DNA from 2 places in the Caballeronia sp. ATUFL_M2_KS44 genome. Region 2 is predicted to be linked to the other one. Evidence: riboswitches for the same ligand, from Rfam matches in the RefSeq annotation. Region 2 holds a riboswitch; the other holds the start of a gene.
The links. A riboswitch is a leader RNA that binds a small molecule or an ion and turns the genes downstream of it on or off. The one in region 2 is predicted to bind thiamine pyrophosphate.

Region 1 (11,376 bases), on a different contig from region 2:
CGGGTGTTCATGCTGTCGCAGCCGGTGAGGCCTGCAAAGAGTGCAACGACCATTGCAGCGGCGCCGATTTGTTTGATGCTTTTCATGTCGACTCTCCAATACGATGTTGAGGTGAATCGGCTGCGGCTCGCGTGGAACGGCGCCGCAAAGTCTCGCCGGTTCATGCGACTTACAGCAGGAAAGGTGCCCGATTCCCCGGAACCGCCAGCCAAGCCCGAATGAAAACGGCCCGCCGCACGCACAGTGCGACAGGCCGCCGTCAACATCGAATCAACGCGAAATCAACGCAAAAGCAGCATCAGCGTCAAGTCGGCTGATAAATCTCCGCGCCCTTCTTCACGAACTCGATCGCCTTCGTCTCCATGCCCTTGGCGAGCGCCTCGTTTTCGCTCACGCCTTGCTTCGCCGCGAAATCGCGCACGTCCTGCGTGATTTTCATCGAGCAGAAATGCGGGCCGCACATCGAGCAGAAATGCGCGACCTTGGCGGAATCCTTCGGCAGCGTTTCGTCGTGGAATTCGCGCGCCTTGTCCGGATCGAGGCCGAGGTTGAACTGGTCTTCCCAGCGGAATTCGAAGCGCGCCTTCGACAAGGCGTTGTCCCGCACCTGCGCGCCCGGATGACCCTTCGCCAGATCCGCCGCGTGCGCCGCGAGCTTGTACGTGATGATGCCTTCCTTCACGTCGTCCTTGTTCGGCAGGCCGAGGTGCTCCTTCGGCGTGACGTAGCAGAGCATCGCGGTGCCGAACCAGCCGATCATCGCGGCGCCGATGCCCGACGTGATGTGGTCGTAGCCCGGCGCGATGTCGGTGGTCAGCGGCCCGAGCGTGTAGAAGGGCGCTTCGTCGCACCATTCCAGTTGCAGGTCCATGTTTTCCTTGATGAGCTGCATCGGCACATGGCCGGGGCCTTCGATCATCACCTGCACGTCGTGCTTCCACGCGATCTGCGTCAACTCGCCGAGCGTCTTCAGTTCGCCGAGCTGCGCTTCGTCGTTGGCGTCGTAGATGGAGCCGGGGCGCAGGCCGTCGCCGAGCGAGAACGAGACATCGTATTGCTTCATGATTTCGCAGATGTCTTCGAAGTGCTCGTAAATGAAGCTTTCCTTGTGATGCGCGAGGCACCACTTCGCCATGATCGAGCCGCCGCGCGACACGATGCCGGTCATGCGATTCGCCGTCAGCGGCACGTATTGCAGACGCACGCCCGCGTGGATCGTGAAGTAATCGACGCCTTGCTCCGCCTGCTCGATGAGCGTGTCGCGGAAAATCTCCCACGTCAGGTCTTCGGCCTTGCCGTTGACCTTTTCGAGCGCCTGATAAATCGGCACCGTGCCGATCGGCACCGGCGAATTGCGGATGATCCACTCGCGCGTTTCGTGAATATGCTTGCCCGTCGAGAGATCCATGACCGTGTCGCCGCCCCAGCGGATCGCCCACGTCATCTTGTCGACTTCCTCGCCGATCGACGACGTCACCGCCGAATTGCCGATGTTCGCGTTGATCTTCACGAGGAAGTTGCGTCCGATGATCATCGGCTCGCTTTCCGGGTGATTGATGTTCGCCGGGATGATCGCGCGGCCGCGCGCCACTTCCTCGCGCACGAACTCGGGCGTGATTTCCTTGAGCGCATCCTTGCCGAATGCCGCCGCGCCGAAGGCCTGGCCGGCGTGCTGGCGGCCCATCATCTTCGCGAGCTTTTCGCCGTTCGGGCCGCTCGTGCGCAGGCTTTCGAGGTATTCGGCGCGGCGCTGGTTTTCGCGGATCGCGATGTACTCCATCTCCGGCGTGATGATGCCCTGCCGCGCGTAGTGCATCTGCGAGACGTTCTTGCCATCCAGCGCCCGGCGCGGATGCCGATGCAGTCCGGGAAAGCGCAGCTCGGCGGTCTTCGGATCGGCGGCGCGTTCGCGGCCGAATTCGCTCGACAGGCCGCTCAGTTCCTCGGTGTCTCCGCGCTTGGCGATCCACTCGCCGCGCAAAGCGGGCAGACCGCTGCGAATATCGATGGAAGCGTCCGGATCGGTGTACGGACCCGACGTGTCGTACACGTACACGGGCGGATTCTTCTCGCCGCCGAAGCCGTCGGGCGTGTCGGACTGCGTGATTTCGCGCATCGGCACGCGGATGTCCGGCGTCGATCCGCTCACGTAGACCTTGCGCGAGTTCGGCAGCGGCGCGATGGCGGCTGCATCGACAACGGCGTTTTCGGACAGAAACTTCGGGTTGGCATTCATGTGCTGTATGTCTCCTGCAGGGACGAAATTCCAGCGCGCGCGTAACGCACGGCTGACTCAGGAGCTAAACAGGGAGGAACGAGACGGAAAGGTGCGGGTTCGGAAGAAGTGGTCTGAGGCGAAACCGTCGAACCCGAACGCTTCCCTGCGCTGGCATTATCCAGATCAGGTTCAAAGGGTATTTCTCACCCACGATACACGGGCGATTCAACCGGTCATGCCGGACTCGAATCGCGATGTGCAGCGCAGGACCCCCGCGTTAGCAGCCGCCACCATACACCGCACCGTGGCGTGTTGGCAACCATCGACGATTTGCCCGCTTCACGTTTCGCCGTTCCTGCATAATGGCGAGCGCCGCGTTTTAGGTACTTACCCCAGAGGGACTTACCCCAAAGCGCGGTTTCGCGACTGCCGCCGCCGCACGTTGCCTCTCGATCGCCTTCCATCGCTTCATCATGCCGTCGTGTTTTCTTCGTCCTGCCGCGCTTTGCAGGCGTCGCACCGCCAGCCGTCCGATGTGTCCCGTTCGTGCCGCATGCGGCGCGGCTTTCGCGGAGTGATGCATGTCCGCCTCGCCGCCGCGTCTGCCGTTCTCGCTTCCCGACCGCTTTCCGTTTCGCGCGCCGCGCTCCCGTAAGGGACAGGTCGCGTTCGCGCTCGCCGTCGTGTATGTCGTCTGGGGCTCGACGTATCTCGCCGTGCACCTTTCGCTCGAATCGTTTCCGCCGCTCTTGCTGTCCGGCATGCGCAATCTGTTCGCGGGCATCGGACTCTTCGCGCTCGCCGCGCGCCGCCAGCCCGTCTGGCCGACGATGGCCGAAGTGCGCAACGCCGCGATCGTCGGCACGCTGCTCGTCGGCTTGTCGAGCGGGATGCTCGCGTACGGCATGCGCACGGTCGAAACCGGCACCGCCGCCGTGATGGTCGCGACCGTGCCGCTCTTCGCGACGATCATCGCCGCGCTCACCGGCCGGCGCATCGCGAAAGGGGAGTGGGTGGCGGTCGGCCTTGGGCTCGCCGGCATCGTGCTGCTCAATCACGGCAATCAGGGCTCGGGCGCGACCGCCGGCAGCGTGGCGATTCTCTGCGGCGCAATCTTCTGGTCGGGCGGCGCGCATCTCGCAAGCCGCCTGAAACTGCCGTCGGATCTTTTCGTGTCGACTGCGCTGCAGATCGGCCTGGGCGGTTCCATTTCCACCGGCGTCGCGCTCCTGTCGGGCGAGCGGCTGACGAGCCTCGGCTGGGTGCCGGCGTTCTCGTTCGTCTATCTGATGCTGATCGGCACGATGGCCGCCTACGTCGCGTATGGCTTTCTCATTCGCCACACGAGCCCGATCATCGCGAGCAGCTGCATGTATGTGAATCCGGTCGTCGCGGTGCTGCTCGGCGCGCTGCTGCTCGGCGAGGCGATCACGCGCTGGACGGTCATCGCGACTGTCGTGATTCTGGCGAGCGTCGGGTTGTCGTTCTGGTTCGAGCGCCGCCGGCGCGGGCTCGCCTGATTTTCCTTCCCTTCTTGTAATAAACGAGCCGCCGCGTGGGCGGCTCGCGCTTTTGGCATCGCCGAAAATCGTCCCGAGCGATTCCTCTAATGAATGGCGGAGCCTTGCCCGGCAACGCTTTTCCGCTCATTCGACGCGTTCGCGCACCGTGCCGGGGCATAGGTGTTGCTCATGTCCGGCACCCGCGATTCGCGCATCTTCCGTGCAGTTCGATGCGTCGCCGCGGCCATCCAAAGGTCAACAATCAAAAAAGGAAGGTGGCACATGAAGCTCATCCGTACCGCCACGGCGCTCGCCGCTGTCGCTTCGATCCTGTCCGCTTGCGGCGGATCCGATGATGTCGGCAAGGAACTCGGTCTCACGCAGGCTCAGGTGCATTTCGTCCACGCGCTTCCGAGCGGGCCGAACGTCGACTTCTACGATAACGGCAAGGTGCTGCAACCGAATCTGGCGTACAAGGCCGTGACGAACTTCGCGAATATCGATATCGGCCAGCACAACTTCTCCTACGCCGCCGTCAACACGACCACCCAGCTCGCCACGGACACGACCATCAACAATGCGGCGAAGGGCCACGAATACACCGTGATCGCGCTGCCGGAAGCGGGGCTCGTGCCGTCCATCGCGGTCATCGACGATCCGTTCGACAAGGGCCTGCTTTCGAACAGCGCGCGCGTGCGGGCCTTCAACGCGTCGACGAATGCGCCGAATCTCGACCTCTACCTCGTCGCGCCGGGCGCGGACATCACGGCGGTCAGCCCGACGATGGCGGGCGTCGCGTACAAGAACGCAGTGCCTGCTTCGACGCAGGATTCGCTCTACGTGTCGGGCAGCACGTATCAACTCATCGCGACGCTGCCGGGAACGAAGACGCCGGTGTACAAGTCGGCGTCGTTCAATCTCGGCAACAACTCGGACTGGCTCGTGACGACGCTGCCGGCGGGCGACGCGGCATCGCAGATCGTGCCGGAGAAGATTCGCGTTCTGGTGGCGCAAGGCGGCAATACGCAGCAGCCGGCGATCGATTTGCCGGACACGCAATAAGCGATCGCTGCGCGTTATCCGAGCGATAAAAAACCGCCCGAGTAATCGGGCGGTTTTTTTCCGCAGCGCCGATGCAAAACGCCATTACAAAAGCGCGCGCACAAAAAAATCCCGCCGCGCAAGGCGGCGGGAAAGACAGGGAACTACGCTTAAATCGAGTCGAAGACCGGCTGGCTTACTTGTGCTCTTCCGCCGAGTTCGAGATGGCCTGGCCGCCCTTCGAGAGATCCTGGCCTGCGCCCGAAATGGTGTTGCAGCCCGCGAGCGCGGCCGTGCCGGCGATCAGCAGCAAAGCGATGATTCGAGTCATGTTCATTCCCCTTGAAGTGAATGGCGTGGTTGATCGTGTCTGGATTGGCCGCTGATCGTTCGACGGGCCTCACCGGTGTGAACAATCATAAAAAAAGCGGACAGGGCTCGGCTGTAGGCACGCCTGTGTTTTTTTTGTCGGCCTGATCCGTACTTGGCGTCGGCATCGTCCTACGCGGCGGAGCGCGCCGGCGCGTGATCCGCATCGCCATGAACGCGCTCGCGCGGCATCGACACGCTGATGCTCGTGCCATGCGGTTTCGCGCGCTCGATCTCGAAGCGTCCGCCGCGCGCCGACACGCGCTGCCGCATGCCGACGAGCCCATGCGTCTGCGTGCGCTTCAGATCCTGCGGACGGATGCCGACGCCGTCATCGGCGATATGCAGCGACACGACGGCCGCATCCATCGTCAGCGCGACGCGGATGCGGCTCGCGCGCGCGTACTTCGCCGCGTTCGTGAGCGTTTCCTGCGCGACGCGAAAGAGCGCGATCTCGATCGCCTCGCCGAGCTTCACGTCCTCGCCCGGCAGATCGAATTCGACGGTCCAGTTGTTGCGTTGCGCGGCTTCGTCGACGAGCGAGCGCAGCGCCGTCACCAGGCCGAAGTTGGCGAGCACGGTAGGCCGCATGTCCTCGATGATGCGGCGCTTCAGCGCAATGCCCTGATCCAGATTGACGATGGCGCGCGAGAGTTTCTCGGCCATCGCCGGTTCGCTTTCGCGCAGTTTGCCGCGCACCCACGCGACATCCATCTTGCTCGCGGTGAGGATGGAGCCGAGTTCGTCGTGCAGTTCGCGGGCGAGCTGCGTCTTCTCGTCTTCGCTCACGGACTGCAAGTGCCACGCGAGCGCTTCGAGCTGCCGCGTGCGCTCGAAGACGAGCTGATCGAGTTCTTCCTGCTGCGTGATGAGTTCCTTTTGCACGCGATCCTGCTTGTCCAACTGGATGCCGAGATTCCGGAACAGCAGCAGAAACAGCACGATGTTTAGCGCGCACAACGCGCCGACGCACAGCGTCGAAATGCGCTGATCGGCGCGGCTCGTATCGAGCGCGTGCTGCGCGCGCTGCTCTTCGTTCAGGCGCAGGAGGGAGAGGGCGGCGTCGAGCGTCGAGTTGTCGGAAGCGGAAGGTTCGACTGCATCCGACGATGATCCCGCGAGCCGCGCCGCGCCGCTTTCGATCTCCTCGTTCGCCGCCGCGCTGACCTGCGCGAAGCTGGCGAGCGCGGTGTCGTCGCCGATGCGGCGGTAGTACGCATCGAGCGTCGCGAGCGCGCGGCGCACGTGCGCGGCGGTCGAATCGAACTGCGACTTGTAGGCCGGGTCCGGCTGCAACACGAACGCGCGCCGTTGCGCGGAGAGCGTCGCGATGTCGGCGGCGAGTGCGGAAAGGTCGGCGGTGGCGCTTTTTGCATCGAGCGCGGTCTCGTATTCAGCCGCGATGCGCATGCGCCCCGATTCCAGAATCACGAGCCCGCCGACCGTGATGACGATGGCGACGGTCATCGCCACCAGCCAGCTATAGCGGCGCATCCATTCGTTGATGCGGGCAAGCCCGGCGCGCGGCGGCGCGGGCGGCGGGTCGTGCGCAACGGGCGACAGGATCGCGCGAGGTACGTGGCTCATGGCGTGGTCTCAGGCGTCGCGCGGCGAACGACGGTTCGCTCGCGGAGCCGATTGAAAGCTGATGTCGGTGGATTCTCACAGCAAAAAAGGAGCCAGCCCGAATGCGCATCGGTAAGTGCATCGCTAGGATGGGCTCACCATCCATTCATACGGGGAAAGATCATGCTGAAGTGGGCACTGTTCTTTGCAATCGTGGCCGTGATCGCCGGTCTGCTCGGCTTCACCGGGATCGCGGCGGGCGCGGCGTCGATCGCCAAGTTCCTGTTCATCCTGTTCCTGATTCTTTGCGTCGTGTTTCTCGTGCTCGGGTTCGTCATTACCAAAAAAGCGGTCGATTAGCGGGGTTTTTATCGCATCCTTAATCGACACTGGAACGTGAGAGCGGCGGCATTTCCGAGCAAGGCGCCGCCCGAACGGACTCTGACAAGAACGATCAACGAGGAGGGTTCCATGCTTCACTACGCCGCCGTTTTCTTCGTGATCGCGATCATCGCCGCCGTGTTCGGTTTTACCGGCATCGCGGCGGGCGCTGCGGAAATCGCGAAGATCCTGTTTTATATTTTTCTCGTGGTGTTCGTCGTCACGCTGTTGCTCGGCGTGTTCAGGACATGACGGCCACGCCCTTTTGACGCGCGGTCCCGGCGCGCCGTCCCGAGCGGGCACGGCGCGTGCATCGAAGACGATGATCGGATAGCAGGGCGCTATGAAGTGCACGCGCGGACCTGCATCAACGACCGCCAATCACCCCATCCACAGGAGCCAATCACATGTCCAAATCGTCTGCTGTAAATGCGCCGGGCCAATCCTCGGACGCTTTCGTCCTCGACGTTGAGAAGATCCGGAACGACGCGCGTCAGCACATGGACGAAGGCCCGGTCACGTCGACGTACAGCGCGGACCGCGAGACCGTGTTGAAGCTGCTCAACGACGCGCTCGCGACCGAATGGGTCTGCACGCTGCGTTACAAGCGCCACTATTTCATGGCGAAGGGCATTCATTCGGAAGCCGTCGCAAAGGAATTCGCCGAGCACGCGACCGAAGAGCAGGAGCACGCCGACATGCTCGCGGAGCGCATCGTCCAGTTGGGCGGCGAGCCGAATTTCGCGCCGGACAGCCTCAAGTCGCGCTCGCATTCCGAGTACAAGGAAGGCACGGATCTCATCGACATGATTCGCGAGAACCTGATCGCCGAGCGCATCGCGATCGATACGTACCGCGAGATCGTCCGCTATCTGGGCGACAAGGATGTCACGACGCGCCGCCTCTTCGAAGAGATTCTGGCTGTCGAAGAAGAGCACGCGGACGACATGGCCGACCTGCTCGAAGGCCGCAACGGCTGATTCCGGCGAGCCGTGGGTGCGATGCGCGGGCGAGCGGAACCGCGCATCGCGCATGAACGAAGCATGCGTAAAATGACCGCTCACCTATTTAAGCAGCGCGGACGGCGCGAATGATTCGAGTCTTGATAGCCGACGATCACGCGATCGTGCGCAGCGGGTTCAGGCAGTTCGTCGCCGACGAACCCGACATGGAAGTGGCGGCGGAAGCATCGACCGGCGACGAAACCATCGCGCTCGTGCGCGAGCAGGCATTCGACGTGGTGCTGCTCGACATCGCGATGCCCGACAAGAACGGCGTGGACACCTTACGCGTCATCAAGCAGATCCGGCCGCAGCAGGGCGTGCTCATGTTGTCCGGCTTTCCCGAGAGCCAGTACGCGATCAACCTGCTCAAGGCCGGCGCGAACGGTTATCTGAACAAGGACGCCGCGCCCGACGAGATCGTGCGCGCGATCCGCACGGTGGCGCGCGGGCATCGCTATTTGTCGGAGTTCATCGCCGATGCGCTCGCCGACAAACTCGACAAGCCCGCAGCCGAGCGGCCGCACGAGACGCTTTCCGAGCGCGAGTTCCAGATTTTCTGCAAGCTCGCGGGCGGCCGGATTCCGACGGAGATCGCGCAGGAACTGCATCTGTCGGTGAAGACGGTGAGCACGTATCGCGCGCGCGTGCTGGAGAAGATGCGGCTCGCGAACAACGCCGATCTCACGTATTACGCGATCAAGAACGGGTTGATCGAATAGCACATCACCGAGCGCTTGCCGCCGACGAGGACGCAGTAAAGCGGAGGATGCCCGCCGTGGGCCACATCACCATCGACGATTCGGCAGAACAGCACAGACCGCGCGGCGCGCCGCTCGCGGTGCTGCTGATCGAGGATTCGCCGCTGATCCGCCGCAGTCTCACCGAAGCCATCGACGCGCTCGGACCGTGGCGCGTGACCGCTTTCGCCGATGCACCCGACGAAGCCATCGCGCTGTTGTCGTCGCAGCCGTTCGATGCGGTGATCGTCGATCTGCAACTGAAGCGCGGATCGGGCATCGACGTGCTCGCGTGGCTCAAGAGCGGGCAGGCGCGGGGCGTGGCGAAGGGCGCGTTCGTCGTCGTGCTGACGAATCACGCGCTGCCGGCGTATCGCGAGCGGTGCCTGCAATATGGCGTGCGCCATTTCTTCGACAAGTCGCTGGAGTTCGATCGCGTGCTCGATGCGATGGAGGAGTTCGCGCGGGAGCGGGTTTGAGGGGCGACACGGAACGGTGTTCGCACACTGCGCGTTCGATGTCGGGCGTGAGCGCTTACGGGGTCGCAGGCCCGGTACACGTTTCGCGTTAAGCCGGCAAACTCGACTCCGAGCCGCCCCGCGTGCATCGCACGATGATGTTCGCCCGCCGCACGCTTCTATCCCGCTGTCAGCGCTTCTCGCGGCTCCATCCTCCCGCTATTTCCCACTCACGCGCCGCTTTCCCGCACCGCGCGCGTCTGGCGTCCGCGCCAGTGACTGAAGCCCGCGAGCGCCGTCGCGGCGAGCCCGACGATGCACACGCCCGTCCAGCCCATCGCGTGCCACGCGAGTGACGCGAGCGCCGATCCCGCTGCCCCGCCGACGAAATACGCCACCATGTAGACCGTGTTGACGCGGCTGCGCGCCTCGGGCTTGAGCGCGTAGATGCGCGACTGGTTCGAGATCTGCGCGGCCTGCACGCCGACATCGAGCACGATCACGCCGATGACGAGTCCCGCGATGCTTTTCGCCGACAGCGCGAACACGACGAACGACACCGCCACGAGCACGATCGACAGCGTGATGACCGCGCGCGGCCCGCGCTTGTCCGCGGACTTGCCGGCGAGCGGGGCGGCGAGCGCACCCGCCGCGCCGACGATGCCGAAAAGCCCCGCCGCCTGCGGTCCCATGTGGAACGGCTCGCCCGCGAGCAGAAGCGTCAGGAGCGACCAGAACGCGCTGAAGCCGGCGAAGAGCGCGCCGCCCGTGAGCGCGGCCTCGCGCAGCGCGGGGCTTTCGACGGTCAGATGCCACATCGACGCGAGCAGCTTGCCGTAGGAAAGCGTGGACGTCGGGCGGCTTTTCGGCAGCCGCAGGATCACGACGACGGCGAGCGCGATCGTCGCCGCGACGGACGCCGCGAACACCGCGCGCCAGCCGAAATATTGCGCGACGAAGCCGGACACCGTGCGCGCGAGCAGGATGCCGAGCAGCAGGCCGCTCATCACGGTGCCGACGGCGTGACCGCGCTCGGCGGCGGGCGCGAGTTCGGCGGAGAAGGGCACGGCTTGCTGCGCAATCGTCGATACGACGCCGATCGCGAGGCTCGCCCCGATGAGCACCGCGAGCGTCGGCGCGGTGCTGGCCACGACGAGCGCGACGCCGAGCGCCGCGAGTTGCAGAAGGATCAGCATGCGCCGGTCGAAGCGATCGCCGAGCGGCGCGAGCACGAGCATGCCGAATGCGTAGCCGAGCTGCGTGGCGGCGGGCACGGCGCCGATCAGATAGGCGCTTTCGGGAAACGACGCGCGGAAATCGCCGAGCAGCGGCTGATTGAAATAGATGTTGGCGACGGAGACGCCCGCGATGGTCGCGAGCAGCCAGAGCGTCGCGCGCGAATAGTGCGGATGGCGCTCGGGTGATTGATCGTGAGAAGCGTGCGGCGACTGATGCGATGACGCGGACATGGTTCGTTCCGTCGGACGGGCAGGAGGGCGGCGTGAGGCAAGCCGCCGATCATACTGGAGACGAACAAGGTCTGCTGGTTGGGCGGACGATATGAAGGGACTTCGCGCGCCGTCACGCGGTCCTGACACGGCGCACACGATGGTAGAATCGCGTCCGCCCTGCCGGGGTGATGAAATTGGTAAACATAGCGGACTTAAAATCCGCCGCCTAACGGCTTGCCGGTTCAAGTCCGGTCCCCGGCACCAGGGCGCGAATCACTGCATGGCCGACGAACGGCATCCCTACGCCGAAACCGTCGCGTTTCAAACCGCGTGCCCCAGCACGCGCGCCACGTAATGCCGTCCCCACGCTTCGCCATGCGCGAGCGCCTCTGCGACCGTCTCGAACGGACCGTGATCGCCCATCATTTCGCCCGAGTCGTCGGCGAGCGTCGATCCGTGCACCGGGCGCCGGTCCGCGCGCGTCACACGCACGCGAATCGCGTAGCCTTCGACGGGCGTTTCATCTTTGCCATCGCCCTGCAACGGCCTCGGCACCGCGCTGATAGCCAGCATGTAATCGCCTACTTCGATGTCCTTCTGCATGGCGGCCTCCGCATCGTCGGGCGGGAAACGAATCATCAAACGAGAC
Region 2 (11,376 bases):
TGAACAGGGCAAACAAGGGAAGCAAAAAGAATTTTTTCATCGCGATTCCTGCAAGAAAGTGGCTTGGGTTGGATTGCGCTCACCGGACCGGAGTTCAGCGAGCGCACAGCCCAAGCTGTAAAAAACGCTGTCAGTTATGTTACCGCGCGTTAGCGCAAGCACGCTCAACGCAAGCGGAACGAAGGGAAGCCCGGCGGAGCGCGCGGCGGGACGTACTGATTGCCCGGCACCGTCGCGCTGCCTCCGGAACTGGCCGCATTCGGCGCCACGGCAGTTGCCGAAGCAGGAGCCGCGCCCGACGCCGCTTCAGCAGCCTCGGCACCCGACGCAGCCGATGCCGCCGCAGGCGGAACCGCCGTCGCCGATGCACCGACGGCGCCCGCTGCGCCCACCGCGCCCGCCGTGCCTTCCGGTTCGGCATAAGTCGGAAGCGGCGCTTCGTCGTAGTTCGGCGCAGCCTCGGTGCCGGTATCGCGGCTTTCGCCGATCAGATACTGACGCCGCTGCAGATAGGCGTTGCGCACGAAGGAATACTTGTCGAGCGCGGCGTCGGCGAGCACGTCCGTCGCGCCGAGCAGGTTCGCGCGCACGTTGACGAGATTCACGCCGTAGAGCGCCCAGCTCACCGAATCGGGGCTCACGTAGCTGAGCGGATTGCCGAAATAATCGACGACGAGCCCGCTCGTATCGCGCACCGTGCTCGGCCCGAGCAGCGGCAACACGACATACGGCCCCGGCGGCACGCCGTAATGGCCGAGCGTCAGGCCGAAGTCGCCCGAGTGCTTCGGCAGCTTCGCGACGGTCGCGACGTCGAACAGGCCGCCGACGCCGAAGAGCGTATTGATCGCGACGCGCATGATGTCCGACACGCCATCCGCGATCTTCAGTTGCAGCAGATTGTTCGCCGCGATGTAGACGTCGCCGATGTTCGAGAAGAAGTTCGTGACGCTATTGCGCACCGGCTCCGGAACCGCCCACACGTATGCCTTCGCGACAGGCTTCAACGCGACCTGGTCGACCTTGTCGTTGATCGTGAACATCGTCCGGTTGTAGCTTTCGAACGGATCGCCTTTGGTCGGCGTCGTAACCGTCGCGCAACCGGCGAGCGTCACCACCGCCGCCGATACCAGCACGCGCCGCAGCCCCATCGCGTACATACGATTCTCCTTATTGCGCGGCGCCTGATGCCGCGCTTGCCGCACTCGCCGCCGATGCGGCCGGCGCCGGTTCGGGCGCCGCGCCCATCGCGCTGGCGGCCCCGGGGAACGCCGGTGCGGGCGCGGCCGGCGTCGCCGCCTTCGATGCGCCCGAATCCGCCGCCTTGTTGTAGAGGAACTGACCGATCAGGTTTTCGAGCACGACGGCCGATTGCGTCATCGTGATCGTGTCGCCGTTCTTGAGCATCTGATCGTCGCCGCCCGGCTCCAGACCGATGTACTGCTCGCCGAGCAGACCGGAGGTCAGAATCTTCGCGGACGAATCTTTCGGAAACTGATACTGCTTGTCGATATCGATGGTCACGACCGCCTGGTACGTGTTCGCATCGAAACCGATCGAGCCGACGCGCCCGACCGTCACGCCCGCGCTCTTCACGGGCGCGCGCGGCTTGAGCCCGCCGATGTTGTCGAACTTGAGCCGAACCGCATAGGTTTGCTGGAACGACAGGGAACTCATGTTGCCGGCCTTCAGCGCGAGAAACAGCAGCGCCACGAAACCGAGCACCACGAAGAGGCCGACCCAAAAGTCGAGAGCAGTCTTTTTCATCGTCTTTCCAAAGAGAATCTTGTCGCGGAGCGCGTGTGACGGTATGTGCCCTTCACAACGCCCACGTCCGCGCCGTGGCCATCAGCTGAACATCAAGGCGGTCAGCAGGAAATCGAGGCCGAGCACCGCCAGCGACGCATACACGACCGTCTTGGTGGTCGCGCGCGAGACGCCTTCGGGCGTCGGCCGGGCTTCGTAGCCCTGGAACAACGCGATGAACGTCACCGCGAAACCGAACACGACGCTCTTCACGACGCCGTTGCCGACATCGCGCCAGACGTCCACGCCGCCTTGCATCTGCGACCAGAACGCGCCCGGATCCACGCCGATCAGCAACACGCCGACCACGTAGCCGCCGATCACGCCGACCGCGCTGAAAATGGCCGCGAGCACCGGCATGGCGATGATGCCCGCCCACATGCGCGGCGCGACGACCACCTTCATGGGATCGACGGCCATCATTTCCATCGCCGTGAGTTGCTCGCCGGCTTTCATCAGCCCGATTTCCGCCGTCAGCGACGTGCCCGCGCGCCCCGCGAACAGCAGCGCGGTGACGACCGGCCCAAGCTCGCGCACGAGCGAAAGCGCCACGAGCAGCCCGAGCGCCTGCTCGGAACCGTAGCGATTCAGCGTGTAATAGCCCTGCAGCCCGAGCACGAAACCGACGAACAGGCCCGACACCGCGATGATGACAAGCGAATAATTGCCGACGAAGTGGATCTGCTTCGTGACAAGGCGCGGACGGCGCAACAGCGGGAAGAATTCGAGGACGAGGCGCACGAGCATGCGCATGGCGTAGCCGGCGGTGCCGAAGCCGTCGAGCACCCAGCGTCCGATTGCGCTGATCATGCCTTGCCTCCGATGCCGAAATCCGCCGCGAGCGGCTGGCTCGCGTAGTGGAACTTGAACGGGCCGTCCGGCGTGCCGTCGATGAACTGGCGCACCGTGGGGTCCTGCGACGCGCGCAGTTGCGCCGGCGTGCCTTCCGCGTGAATGCCGCCATTCGCGATGAAGTACACGTAATCCGCGATGGCGAACGATTCGGGCACGTCGTGCGTGACGAGAATGGAGGTGGCGCCGAGCGCGTCGTTGATCGTGCGGATCAGCTTCGCGGTGATGCCGAGCGAGATGGGATCGAGACCGGCGAACGGCTCGTCGTACATCATGAGTTCGGGGTCGAGCGCGATGGCGCGGGCAAGCGCCACGCGCCGCGCCATGCCGCCCGAAATCTCCGACGGCGCGAGGTCGCGCGCGCCGCGCAAGCCGACCGCGTTGAGCTTCATCAGCACGAGATCGCGGATGAGTTCTTCCGGCAGATCGGTGTGCTCGCGCAGCGGGAACGCGACGTTCTCGAACACCGTCTGGTCGGTGAAGAGCGCGCCGAACTGGAACAGCATGCCCATCTTGCGGCGCAGCGCGTAAAGACCTTCACGCGTCTGCGCGCCGACGTCCTGGCCGTCGTACAGCACCTGGCCACGGCTCGCCTTGACGAGACCGCCGACCAGCCGCAGCGTCGTGGTCTTTCCGCAGCCGGAGCCGCCCATGACCGCGACCACCTGGCCACGCGGGAATCGCATGTTCAGGTTCGACAGGACGAGCCGGTCGCCGTAACCGAAGTCGACGTCGCGTAGCTCTAACAGAGTCTCTGAAGAGGCTGGCACTGGGTAACAAATTCCGTTGACGCAAAACGCCGCATTATAGGGCCTGCGTGCAATCGGTGCTTCGCCCTATGCTCCGAGGCCTTGATTTTTCGGAACTGTCAGCATTGACGTGCAAACTTCTGTTGCAGCGACGAAACCGCCGCAGCCGTGTCCGGCGCTTCCGTCACGGCGCGCACGACCGCCGCGCTGCCGACGCCCGTCGCGAGCACGTCGTCCATCACGTTGCCGTCGATTCCGCCGATCGCGACGAGCGGCACGCGGCCCGCGAGCAACTGCACGTATCGGCGAAGGCGCGCGAGTCCTTGCGGCTTCGTCGGCATGACCTTGGTCGTCGTCGGGAAGACCGCGCCGAGCGCGAGGTAGCTCGGGCGGAAATGCAGCGCGCGCAGCATTTCGTAGTAGCCGTGCGTCGAAAGGCCGAGGCGCAGCCCGGCGCGCGCGATCGCGTTCAGATCGGCGGTCTGCACGTCTTCCTGGCCGAGGTGCACGCCGTACGCGCCCGCCGCGATCGCCGCGCGCCAGTGATCGTTGATGAAAAGCTGCGCCTGATGCCGACGCCCCGCCGCCACCGACCGCTCGATCTCGCGCTGGAGGTCGTCGGCGTCGGTGCTCTTGCGGCGCAACTGCGCGGTGACCACGCCCAGGCCGAGCACGCGCTCGATCCATTCGCCGCTCGGCAGCACGGGATACAGCCCCAGCTTATCCGGGCACGATGGAAAGCCCGGCTCCGGCGCGGGCGGCAGGTCGCCGACGCGGGGGAACGTCGCGAAATCGACGGGCCATGCGTCCTCTTTGGCGTCGTCGCCGGTGCGCCAGGCGAGCGCCAGCACGAGCGCATCGTGCGGCTCGAAGTTGCAGTCGAGAAACGCGGCGAGCGCGGCCAGCCAGTCGTCGGACCGCTCGCCTTCCAGCACGAAACGGTCGCCGCCGCGCGTCAGCGTCACGCGATCACCCTGTGCTTCCAGGACCGCCGCGCCGCCGCGTTCGAGCGCTTCGACATCGGCGTCATGCGCTTCCGTGAAGACGATCAAATCCTGCGCGCCCGGCGATTCGGGCGGCGTCAGGCAGATGCGCCAGCGCGTCGCCGCCGCGGGCCAGTCGCCGAGTCGCGCGCGGATTCGCTCCGCGACTTCCGTGAGTTCGTCCGCCGGCGGCCAGAACACTTCGCGTCCGAGCAAGCTCATGCCGCACCTCCGTCCTGATGCCAGAACGGCATGCCGACGACCGGCGTGCTCGCCTGCGCGCTGTCGCGCTCGGCCATCGGTCCGGCGAGAAACGCGGTGCGCCCGGCCTCGACGCCCAGCGCGAACGCGCGCGCCATCTGCGGCGGAAACGTCGCCTGCGAGACGGCCGTGTTGAGCAGCACGCCGTCGAAGCCCCACTCCATCACCTGACACGCATGCGACGGCACGCCGAGGCCGGCATCGACGATCAGCGGAACGTCCGGCAGCCGCTCGCGCAACGTGCGCAGGCCGTAGGGATTCGTCACGCCCTTGCCGGTGCCGATGGGCGCGCCCCACGGCATCAGCGCTTCGCAACCCGCGTCGAGCAGACGCCGGCCGATCACGAGATCTTCGGTGCAGTACGGCAGCACCTTGAAGCCGTCGCGCACGAGCTTCGCGGCGGCTTCGACGAGACCGATCGGGTCGGGCTGCAGCGTGTAGTCGTCGCCGATCAGTTCGAGCTTGATCCACGGCGTATCGAACACTTCGCGCGCCATGTAGGCGGTCGTCAGCACTTCGTCGACGCTCTGACAGCCCGCCGTGTTCGGCAGGAGCGCGACGCCGTGGCGCTTGAGGACATCGAAGAAGCCGGCCTCGCCGGTCTCCGACTGGCGGCGCAGCGCGACGGTCACCATGCCGGGACGCGCGGCGTCGATGGAATCCGACAGCGACTGCAGCGACGGATAACGCGATGTCCCGAGCAGCACGCGGCTCGGGAAAGTCTGGCCGTAGAGCGTGAGCGCGTCGGCGGCGGATTGTGTGGTCATGATCGTGTCCCTGTATTGGACTCAGCCGCCCGCGACGGGCGAAACGATGTCGAGCTTGTCGCCCGGCGAAAGCGTCTTCGTGCCGTGCTCGCCGCGCGCGACGAACTGGCCGTTCAGCGCCACGGCAAACGGCGGCTTCGCGCCGAACGCGGCGAGCGCGTCGGTGACGGTCGCCGCATCGGGCAAGATGAATTCGCGCTGATTGATGTGGATGTCCATGCTTTGTCTCAAATGTCCGTCACACGGTCGCGACGGTCGCGACGGTCGCCGTCTCGAACGCGCCGTGCAGCAGTTCGGACCAGCGCGCGCGGCGGCGGAAGTCGTCGAAGGAAGCGGCGTCGCGCACGGTCTCGCCGATGAGCGCATCCGCGAGCGCGCAGGCCGAATCCGCGACTTCGGGCGCGATCATGAAGCCGTGCCGATACAGCCCGTTCACGCGAACGGTCCGCGCGCCGTCCCACACGATGGCCGGCCGATGGTCCGGCAGCGTCGGCCGGCATTGCGAATTCAGTTCGAGGATGCGCGCCTCGCCGAAGCCCGGATGCACGGCGAACGCCGCGCTCAGCAATTCGAGCGCCGATCGCACGCTCACGGGCGACATGTCTTCGCCTTCGACTTCGGTGGCGCCGATCACGTAGAGGTCGTTTTCTTTCGGCGCGATGTAGAGCGGATAACGCGGATGCAGCAGCCGCACGGGACGCGTCAAGCCGATGCCCGGCGCATGCACGCGCGCCACTTCGCCGCGAATGCCGCGCAGCGCGGGCCACGCGGGCTTGCCGCCGAGTCCGCGGCAATCGATGATCCAGTGCGCGTCGGGCATCGCATCGACGGGCGTGTTCCAGTGCGTGCGCACGCCGCGCGCCGCCAGCCCCGCCGCGAGCGCCTTCAGCGCCTGACGGTTGTCGAGCTGGCCTTCGTGCGGCAGCAGCCAGCCTTGCGCGAAACGCGTGCCGAGCGCGGGTTCCGCCTGCGCGACTTGCGCGCCCGCGAGCCTGACGAAACCGCCGTCGAGCAGCGCGGCGGGCGCGTTCGCGCGCAAGCGGCGCTCGAAAAGCGGCGCCTCCGCGCGATCCGCGCCGTGCCAGACGACGAGCGTCCCGTTCTGCTGGAAGAAAACCGGCTCGGGCAAGGCAGCGAGCACGTCCGGCCAGCGCGCGAGCGACGCCGCTCCGAGTTCGACGACCAGCGGCTCCGCGCTCGTCGCTTCGGCGAGCGGCGCGAGCATGGCGGCCGCGACCCACGCCGCCGACTGCGTGCCCGATTCGTCGCCGCGTTCGTACAGCGCGACCTCGTGGCCCGCGCCCGCGAGCTGCCACGCGACGAGCCGCCCGACGAGCCCGCCGCCGATCACGGCGAAATCGGGCTGGTTCGCTGCGGCCTGATCGATGCTATTCACAATCCGATGTCTCCTTTGACGACGCGCGTACGCGGGCGTCGCGAACGAGCGCGCACCCCTGCGTGAAACCAGCGACGAAATCAGCGGAGAGACCGGCCCGGCGTCGAAGCAAGACGCATCGGGCGGAAAGGAAGACTGGAAGAAACTGGAGGAAAGGCGCAAGGCATTGCGCGTTCTCCGGAAACTTCCCTCGCCGGTATTACCCGGATCGGGTGCAAAGGGTCTCTCTCAGCCTCGCCGCGCCCGGTACCGATGCGCGCGAAGCACCCCTGTTTCGCCGTTGGTCATTAGAGCATAAAAGGCAAAGCCGCTGCAAACCGGGATTGCCCGCGCGCACGGGCCGCATCGGTCGCGGGCTGCGGCACTCTGGCACAATGCCCCGAAAGCGGTTCATCGAACGATCGCACCGTATTAAGCGGCAGTTAAGAGAACATCTCAACAATCTGCGAGGCTGGAAGCGGCTCGCGCGCGACATCACCTTCTCGCGCCCATGCCCGATCCGGCCGCGAAACGTGTCAACCCGCCGGCAAGCCGGCGCACCAGCAGAAAGGTCATGGCCAACACAAATTCCGAAAACACGCAGCAGCAGGCGGATCAGGTCTCGGCGTGGAGCCTCATCAAGCCGTACTGGGTATCCGAAGAACGCAAGCTGGCCTGGGGGCTGCTCGTCGCGATCATCGCGATCAACATGACCGTCGTGTGGATCAACGTGCGGCTCAACAGCTGGAACGCGGACTTCTATAACGCGCTGCAGAACAAGAACGTCCGCGATTTTCCGCACTTGCTGCTGATCTTCACCGGCCTCGCGTTCGCGTACATCCTGCTCGCCGTCTACGGGCGATATCTGCGTCAGATGCTCGCGTTCCGCTGGCGGCAATGGCTCACGAACCGGTATCTCGAACAATGGCTCGGCGACCGCGCGTTCTACCGCATCGAGCGCGATCGCCTCGCCGACAACCCCGACCAGCGTATCAGCGACGACCTGCAATCTTTCGCGACGACCACGCTCACGCTGTCGCTCGATCTGCTTTCGACGCTCGTCACGCTCGTCACCTTCATCACGATTCTGTGGACGATCGCGGGCGCGCTCACGTTCTCGCTCGGCGGCACGCCGATCACGATTCCCGGCTACATGGTCTGGGCAGCGGCGCTGTACGCGATTCTCGGCTCGCTCATCATTCAGAAGGTCGGGCATCCGCTGGTGTCGATCAATTATCAGCAGCAGAAGGTGGAAGCGGACTTCCGTTTCGGGCTGATTCGCGTGCGCGAAAACGCGGAACAGATTGCGTTCTACGACGGCATCGCCACCGAAACCGCGAACGCGAAGACCATCTTCCAGCGCATCCGCGACAACTGGTGGCTCATCATGAAGTACACGAAGCGCATGACCTTCGTGCTGAGTTTCTACGGCCAGATCGCGATCATTTTCCCGATCATGGTCGCCGCGCCGCGCTACTTCGCGGGCGCCTTTTCGTTCGGCGTGCTGATGCAGATTTCATCGGCGTTCGGCACGGTCAGCGATTCGTTTTCCTGGTTCATCAACAGTTATTCGACGCTGGTCGAATGGCGCGCCACGGTCAATCGTCTGCGCGAATTCAAGCGCGTGATGCGCTCGACGCATATCCGCGAGGAAACGTCGCCCGCGACGGAACGTGGCGGCATCAATCTGCATTACACGAGCACGACCTCGCTGACGACGACCAATCTGACGCTCGCGTTGCCGAACGGCACGACGCTTTCGCGCGTGGCGGATGTATCGATCGAGCCGGGATCGCGCTGGCTGGTCGTTGGACCGTCGGGATCGGGCAAGAGCACGCTGATGCGCGCGCTCGCGGGCCTGTGGCCGTTCGGCGACGGCACGATCGACGCGCCCGTCGACGCGAAGATGATGTTCATCCCGCAGCAAAGCTATCTGCCGATCGGCACGTTGCGCGCGGCGCTGGCGTATCCGTCGCCGGGCGGCACGTTCACCGACGAGGAATCGCGCGAGGTGTTGCGCGCGTGCAATCTGGAAGCGTATGGCGATCGGCTGGAAGAAAACGCGCACTGGGCGCGGAGCTTGTCGCCGGGCGAGCAGCAACGGCTCGCGGCCGCGCGCGTGCTGCTGCACAAGCCGGACTTCCTGTTCCTCGACGAAGCCACGAGCGCGCTCGATGCGGATAACGAACTGCATATCTACAACACGCTCGTGGACCGGTTGCCGAAGGCGGCGATTCTGAGCGTCGCGCACCGGGAATCGGTGGCGCTGTTTCATGATTACCGGATCGAGATCGAGAGGGCGATGGCGGAGGCTTGATCGCTGCATCGTCGAATTTGAAAAAAGCCGCACCCGCGAGCAATTGCCGGTGCGGTTTTTCTTATTTGTAGGTGCGGTTGAACAGCCGCCGACCGCAGCGCCATAGACTGTCGCGTCTCTTCGACGTAAAGACAGCAGATGGACCTGAAACTATTGACGGACGATGACCTCGAGTCCATGCGCCGCGCGCCCAAGATCATCGTCAACCCGCGTGCGCGGTGGGTGACCAAAGGCGGGCATCGCGAACGGAACTTCATGCTTCACGACACGCGCGATGCAACGCAGAGCTATCGATTGTTCTTGCGCATCTCGCTCACGAATCGCAGCGTCTTTTCGGCCGGACTCGCGCGTGTCTGGCCGACGGAAGAAACGCTCGTCCTCGCGCGCTATAACGGTCCGTACCATCCGCACCGGAACGTACTGGAGCGAACGAAGGTGCCGCCCGGCTGCCACCGGCATCTCGCCACGCACCGCTATATCGTCGCCGACCTCGACCCCGACGGTTTCGCTGAAGCGGTGTCCGGCTACAATTCGCTCGACGGCGCCTTCCAGTGCTTGTGCAAGGACTGTGGCATCGCGTCGCTCGCCTTGCATCCCCTTCAACCTGAACTCGAGTTCTGATATGTCGCGCGATACATCGGACGCCATCAAGCGACTGCTTTGCGAATCGTGGTGCTCGGAGCTCGACGTCGCTGAAGACGGCGATGCCCTCCGCTTGTCCATGCCCCTGCTGGAACCCGACGGCGATTACGTGACCGTTTGGCTGCGGCAAGCGATGGGCGGCTGGCGCATCGAAGATGCCGGCACGACGCTGATGCGCATCTCCTACGACTCAGACTCAGGTTCATTTCTGCGCGGTCCGCGACGCGTCTTGCTCGACAAGACACTCGCCGCATACGGCGCGCGGCTGGCGGACGACGGCCAGATCGTGGCCGAATCGGACGAGCAGTTTCTCGGCATGTCGCTGCTGCGTTTTGGACAAGCGCTCTTGCGCGTGAACGATCTGAAAAGCTCGACCCGCTCGCGCATCGCGTCCACGTTCTTCGACGACCTGAACGCCCGGCTGATGCAGATCGTGGGCGCGGACAACGTGGTGCCGAAATATCATGCACCGGAGGTTCCGGATGCCGCCGACTATCCGATCGACTTTTTCCTGAGAGGCTCGCGCACGCCGCTTTTCGTCTTCGGTGTTCCGAATCAGGAGCGCGCGCGCACGGCGACCATTGTTCTGCAGCATATCGACCAATACATCCCGCATTACGACTCGATCATCGTCTTCCAGGATGCGAGCGTCATTCCGAGCATCGATCTGCGCCGGCTCATGAACGCGGCCAACGACATGGTCGATTCGCTCGATGCAAAAGCGTCGCTCGCGAAGAAGATCCAGCACCGCATGCGCGCAGCATAGAAACGAAAAGGCCACGCAAGCGCGTGGCCTTCTCACTTCTCACCTTCAAGCCTTACCGCGGCAACTCACTACTTCCCATCAAATAAGCATCCACCGACCGCGCGCACTGGCGTCCTTCACGAATCGCCCACACGACGAGCGATTGTCCGCGCCGCATATCGCCGGCGGTGAACACCTTGTCGACCGACGTGTAGTACGCCTTCTCACCTTCCGTCGATGCCCGCACGTTGCCGCGCGCGTCCTTGTCCACGCCGAACGCTTCGAGCACCGGCGACAGCGGCTGCGTGAAGCCCATCGCGAGCAGCACGAGGTCCGCCTTCATCTCGAACTCGGAGCCGGGCACTTCGACCATCTTCCCGCCCTTCCACTCGACGCGCGCCGCGATCAGCTTCTCGACCTTGCCGTTCTTGCCTTCGAAGCGCTTCGTCGCGACCGACCAGTCGCGCTCGCAACCTTCTTCATGCGACGACGACGTCCGCAGCTTGATCGGCCAATACGGCCACACGAGCGGCTTGTTCTCTTCCTCGGGCGGTTGCGCGAGCAGCTCGAACTGCGTCACGTCCTTCGCGCCATGACGATTCGACGTGCCGACGCAATCCGAACCCGTATCGCCGCCGCCGATCACGACGACATGCTTGCCCTTCGCCATCAGCTGATCCGCGACCTTGTCGCCCGCGTTGACCTTGTTCTGCTGCGGCAGAAACTCCATCGCGTAATGGATGCCTTCCAGCTCGCGCCCCGGCACCGGCAAGTCGCGCGGCGTTTCCGAACCGCCCGCGATCACGACGGCATCGAACTGTTCCTTCAGCTCTTCCGGCGTGACGCTTTCCTTCGCCGTGTTGCCGATGTGCGAAGGCAGCG

Region 1: another riboswitch for thiamine pyrophosphate. It lies ahead of thiC (phosphomethylpyrimidine synthase ThiC); the one in region 2 lies ahead of NCR39_RS12140 (FAD-dependent oxidoreductase).

Annotation. Positions count from the first base shown of each region.
Region 1 is NZ_JALQEA010000006.1:982,630-994,005, forward strand. It holds gene NCR39_RS04600 (YMGG-like glycine zipper-containing protein) at 1-86, opposite strand, end outside; gene thiC (phosphomethylpyrimidine synthase ThiC) at 305-2,236, opposite strand; TPP riboswitch at 2,361-2,502, opposite strand; gene NCR39_RS04610 (EamA family transporter) at 2,800-3,738, shown strand; gene NCR39_RS04615 (DUF4397 domain-containing protein) at 4,003-4,782, shown strand; gene NCR39_RS04620 (entericidin A/B family lipoprotein) at 4,958-5,092, opposite strand; gene NCR39_RS04625 (sensor histidine kinase) at 5,263-6,717, opposite strand; gene NCR39_RS04630 (DUF1328 domain-containing protein) at 6,880-7,056, shown strand; gene NCR39_RS04635 (DUF1328 domain-containing protein) at 7,168-7,329, shown strand; gene NCR39_RS04640 (ferritin-like domain-containing protein) at 7,485-8,057, shown strand; gene NCR39_RS04645 (response regulator) at 8,168-8,800, shown strand; gene NCR39_RS04650 (response regulator) at 8,857-9,297, shown strand; gene NCR39_RS04655 (MFS transporter) at 9,507-10,745, opposite strand; tRNA gene NCR39_RS04660 (tRNA-Leu) at 10,907-10,991, shown strand; gene NCR39_RS04665 (hypothetical protein) at 11,049-11,330, opposite strand.
Region 2 is NZ_JALQEA010000025.1:21,586-32,961, forward strand. It holds gene NCR39_RS12100 (MlaC/ttg2D family ABC transporter substrate-binding protein) at 1-40, opposite strand, end outside; gene NCR39_RS12105 (MlaA family lipoprotein) at 165-1,157, opposite strand; gene mlaD (outer membrane lipid asymmetry maintenance protein MlaD) at 1,168-1,764, opposite strand; gene mlaE (lipid asymmetry maintenance ABC transporter permease subunit MlaE) at 1,846-2,613, opposite strand; gene NCR39_RS12120 (ABC transporter ATP-binding protein) at 2,610-3,425, opposite strand; gene thiE (thiamine phosphate synthase) at 3,524-4,609, opposite strand; gene NCR39_RS12130 (thiazole synthase) at 4,606-5,415, opposite strand; gene thiS (sulfur carrier protein ThiS) at 5,437-5,634, opposite strand; gene NCR39_RS12140 (FAD-dependent oxidoreductase) at 5,654-6,811, opposite strand; TPP riboswitch at 6,980-7,092, opposite strand; gene NCR39_RS12145 (ABC transporter ATP-binding protein/permease) at 7,365-9,107, shown strand; gene NCR39_RS12150 (hypothetical protein) at 9,246-9,728, shown strand; gene NCR39_RS12155 (DUF1828 domain-containing protein) at 9,730-10,515, shown strand; gene NCR39_RS12160 (glutamate synthase subunit beta) at 10,568-11,376, opposite strand, start outside.